Regions from separate parts of the Nocardioides maradonensis genome, predicted to be linked through region 2. Evidence: riboswitches for the same ligand, from Rfam matches in the RefSeq annotation. Region 2 holds a riboswitch; the other holds the start of a gene.
The links. Region 2 has a riboswitch for cobalamin ahead of ACYVAQ_RS10045 (nitrite reductase). Riboswitches for the same ligand answer to the same signal wherever they lie in the genome.

Region 1 (2,179 bases), on a different contig from region 2:
TAGCGGCGGCGAGCCGGGGGCCCGCTGCCGCGATCGGTCGCCGCACCGCTGTCACTTCTCGGTCGGGCAGGCCGCTGCCGGAGCAGACGCGGGGACGGACAACAGCGCGGGCAGCGCCTGGGCCGACGCGAGCCGCCAAGTGAAGGCGGTCTTCGCCGTGATGCCAGAGGCAGCGGCACCGGTCAAGGTGGCGTCGTCGTACGCGATGGCACCGGCGGCATCCGACAGCTTGCCGGCACAGCCCGACGGGACCTGGTGGGCGCGGACCCACGTCGCCGCGGACGCGGCCTCGGCGTCCATGCCTGCGAGCCGCAGCGCCGCGGCTGACAGACCGGTGCTGTCGGCGTTCGGGCCGCTCTGGCCGCCACCTATGTTGGCCACGAAGGAGCCGTCCTTGCCCTGGACGCTCGTCAGCCACCCCGCAGCGTGCTGCAGGGCGCCGGCGAGCACCTGGTCATTCGCCGCCTTGTCCTGCAGGAGCACCACAGCGAGCGCCGTGGTGTCCACCGAGGCCGGGTCACCGGCGTGGCAGCCCTGCACGGGCGCATTCGGCTTGGCGAAGTCCTGACGGAAGTAGCCGGCTGAGCACTGCTGATCCAGCAGGAACTTCTCCGCGGCGGGAGCTTTCTTCGAGCGCGCATTGAGCAGGCCCCGCACAGCCCAGATCTCGCCGAACACGTTCGCGTAGTCGCCGTAGGAGCTGACATCGGCGATGCGACCGGTCGGCGCCGTGAGCGACTCCATCTGCTTGACGAGGTCCAGGCCGCCGAACGACCGAGGGTCGGCGCCGGTATCCGTGGCGAAGGACAGCAGCTTCGCCGTCGCGCCGGAGTACTCGTCCTTGCCAGGGCGGCTGTACGCCTTGGCGCCCGTGGCGAGCGCGGCCCCGACCTGCGCCAGGGCGGGCGACTGCGGATCGACGTCCCGCAGCGCGTAGGCGAGCTCGACGGTGGTGGAATCGTCGTTCGACTTGTACTGGTGGTTGACCAGGACGCCGTTCTCAAGCTGCCCGGCCAGCCAGGTAGCGCCGTCCGTCGCAGCTTGCGGCACCGTCGTGTCGGACGGGGTGTCGCCAGAGCCGGCGGCGCCACAGGCCGTGAACGTGAGCGCGATGACTGCCGAGCTGGCGGCGCCGGCCCACCGACGTACGGACAGCGACATGTGGATCCTTCCCGCTGTTGTCAGCGGGCCGCGGCTCGGGGCCGCCCGACCCGCTGCTTTCCACGACAGCGTTGGTGTCAGGACGTCCCGTGCCAGGTGCTCCGGCTCGCCGTGTCCCCCGATGAACACGGCCCACGGTTGCGGGTCAGCGCCGGACTCGGACCGGCTTCCCCCACCACGGGCGTGATGAATGATGACCTGAGGGTAACCCGGGGTCCGGGGTGGGCCCCAACCGTGCTCGGGACTTCGGGGCTGGCCAAGGGCGGCCGCACCGTAGCCGCCCGGCACCCCGCCTCAAGGATGCTCGCTGCGCTCGCCCCGCTACGCGGCGCTTCGCGTCCTTGACCCGGGGTCCCGACCGGGCGGCAGGACGGCGCGGAGTCGGCACGGGCTTCGCCCGCGCCGCCGCTTCGCGGCCGCCCCCTCGTCGTTGGTTGAGTAGCTGCGAGCGCCAGCGAGCGGCGTATCGAAACCAACCCACACTCGCCGCTCGAAATGTGACGGGTTATCCACCTACCTCACAGGCTTATCCACTTGTCTAGAACACCTGTACGACTACAATAGACCCATGATCTCGGGCGATCACCACCACATCCTCACCGCCGCCAGCGGTGCCGTGGACGCCCGCCTCCAAGCCGACGTGGACGAGCTCCTCGCCGCCCTCGCGTGGGCCGATCTGCACACCGACGAACCCGAGCCGCGACCCGGCGGCGACCACCTTGTCGGCCTGGGCGGGGACGGGACACCACGGGTGTCCGAGCTCTGCTGGGCCGAGCTCGCGATCGCCCGCCGCGCCGGCGTGATCGCCACCCGCAACCTCGCCGCGGATGCGTTGGACCTGCGCCACCGACTGCCGCTCCTCTTCGAGGACGTCCAAGCGTTGAAGACCCCCGTCTGGGTCGCCCGCAAGATCACCGCCATGACCCGACCCCTCACCCCCGAGGGCGCGGCGCTGGTCGACACCGCGGTCGCCGCCGCGTGGCAGCTCCCTCCCGGCAAGCTCCTCCAGGTCGCCGAG
Region 2 (2,179 bases):
CCGCCGTCGAGGATCATCTCGAGCAGGTGGAACAGCGCGGTCGGCGCGTTGCCGATGGCCACGACCGCGCCCTCGAGTCGGGGCTCCCACAGCGAGACCGCGGCGGCGGTGCGGGTCGTCGCCCACTCCTTCGCCAGCCCGGGCACCGCGGGGTCGTTGAGCAGGCAGAGCACGTCGTTGTCCCGGGGCAGCCGCGCCCGCGTCACGCCGGTCGCGACCATCGTCGCGTCGCACAGGATCGGCGCGCCCGCCTCGAGCGCCCCGCGCGCGGCCGCCATCAGGCCCGGGTGGACGACGAGGTCCTGGGCCAGGTCGACCTGCCCGCTGCCGTGGATCATCCGCACGGCCAGCTTCTCGGCGTCGGCCGGCACCGCGGACAGGTCGGCCTCGCGGCGGATCGTCGCGAAGGAGTCGACGTAGATCGCGGGGCCCGCGTCGACGTACGGGTAGCGACGGGTGGGCCGGTTCATCGGATCTCCTCGGTCAGGGCGGGAAGCAGCAGGCCACGCCACGGCGTGACGACGAGTGGTCCGTCGGGCAGCGCCTCGACGGCGGCGCGGTCCAGGCCCTCGTCCGGTACGGCGAGGTGCCGCTCGTCGTACGGGAGCGGCCCGGAGGGCGCGGGCACCCGGGGGTCCGGCTCGACGGGTGCGGTCAGCGGCTCGGCGAGCTCGCGGACGTGCCACGGCGCGGTCGGACCGCTCCCCCGGGCCCGCACGAAGTCGACCGCGAGGCCGGCCAGCCGGGCCGCCGCCTCCTCCAGCCTTACGACGTCCCCCCACCCGTCACCGACGCGCAGCTGCGCCTCGGTGTCGGACAGCACCACCAGACCCAGGTCGCACGACCGCTCCACCAGGTCGCCGCTGCCGTCGTCGAGCACGAACAGGAAGCGCGCGGACAGCCCGGCCAGCACGGGATCCGCGCACAGCCGCCGGTCGAGCTCGTCGAGCAGGGCTCCCCACCGGTGGTCGAGCCTGTCGAGACCGGGCGAGGCCAGCACGTTGCGCACGAGCTCGTGGCTGCGGGTCGGCAGCAGCCCGGTGTCCTGCAGCGCCCGCAGCGCGGCCGGGGTGAGTGCGCGGTCGAGGCCGGAGAAGCCGCGCACCTGCAGGTTGGCCCGGCCGGTGACGTGGATCCGTCCGTCGGCGTACTCCTCCGCCACCGCGACCAACGACCGCAGCGTCGCCGCGGACACCCGCCCGCCGATCAGCCGCAGCCGCACCAGCAGCCCGTCGGACGCCGGCCACGGGCGCAGCGCACCGGGGCACAGATCGGCTCGGGTCCGACTCACTGGAGACCTTTTCTGGCCAGGGCCCGTTCGCGGGGCTCACGTCGACCACGCGGCGGTCGCCGCGAGGTGCCAGCAGGTGTTCGGACTCGGGAAGACTCCCTCACCGTTGCGCGTCAGTCCCGGACTTCCACCGGGTTCCCCAACTAGCCGTCACAGGGTAACGCCGCGCGCGCCTCAGCCTGACATCGGTCTTGCCGCCAGACCGAGGCGGGACCTACGGAAGGCAACGGCGAGCGCGGCAGCGCGGCGCCGCCGGCGCTGAGCCGGGGTTCCGCCACAACCGAGCGGAGCGAGGGCGTGGGTGAACCCCGGGATGCGCCGATCAGCGGCGACGCGCTCGCGCCCAACTAGTTCACCTGCCTGTCGCGGCCGTCCCAATACGGCGCCCGCAGCTTGAACTTCTGCAGCTTGCCGGTCGCCGTGCGGGCCAGCTCCTCGCGGAACTCCACCGTGGTGGGGGCCTTGTAGCGGGCCAGCCGCTCCTTGCAGTACTCGATGACGTCGGCCTCGGTCAGCGTCGACCCCGGCGCCACGACGACGAGCGCCTTGATGGTCTCGCCCCACTTGTCGTCGGGGACGCCGATGACGGCGACCTCGTTGACCTCGGGGTGGCTGAAGATGACGTCCTCGACCTCGATCGAGGAGACGTTCTCGCCGCCGGTGATGATGACGTCCTTCTTGCGGTCGGCGATGGTCAGGTAGCCGTCGTCGCCGATCGTGCCGCCGTCACCGGTGTGGAACCAGCCGTCGCCGAGCGCCTTGTCGGTCTCGTCGGGCCGCTCCCAGTAGCCGTCGAGCACGACGTTGGAGCGGGCAAGGACCTCGCCCTCGGCGTCGACCTGCAGCGTCACCCCGAGCGCGGGCGCACCGGCGCGGACCAGCTTCGCG

Region 1: linked by a shared signal. The riboswitch ahead of ACYVAQ_RS18850 (prenyltransferase/squalene oxidase repeat-containing protein) and the one ahead of ACYVAQ_RS10045 (nitrite reductase) in region 2 are both predicted to bind cobalamin.

Annotation. Positions count from the first base shown of each region.
Region 1 covers NZ_BAAHAZ010000018.1:6,310-8,488, forward strand. The annotation lists gene ACYVAQ_RS18845 (hypothetical protein) at 1-46, opposite strand, end outside; gene ACYVAQ_RS18850 (prenyltransferase/squalene oxidase repeat-containing protein) at 52-1,161, opposite strand; cobalamin riboswitch at 1,236-1,356, opposite strand; gene ACYVAQ_RS18855 (hypothetical protein) at 1,730-2,179, shown strand, end outside.
Region 2 covers NZ_BAAHAZ010000007.1:97,669-99,847, forward strand. The annotation lists gene ACYVAQ_RS10040 (precorrin-8X methylmutase) at 1-470, opposite strand, end outside; gene ACYVAQ_RS10045 (nitrite reductase) at 467-1,291, opposite strand; cobalamin riboswitch at 1,346-1,477, opposite strand; gene ACYVAQ_RS10050 (AMP-binding protein) at 1,639-2,179, opposite strand, start outside.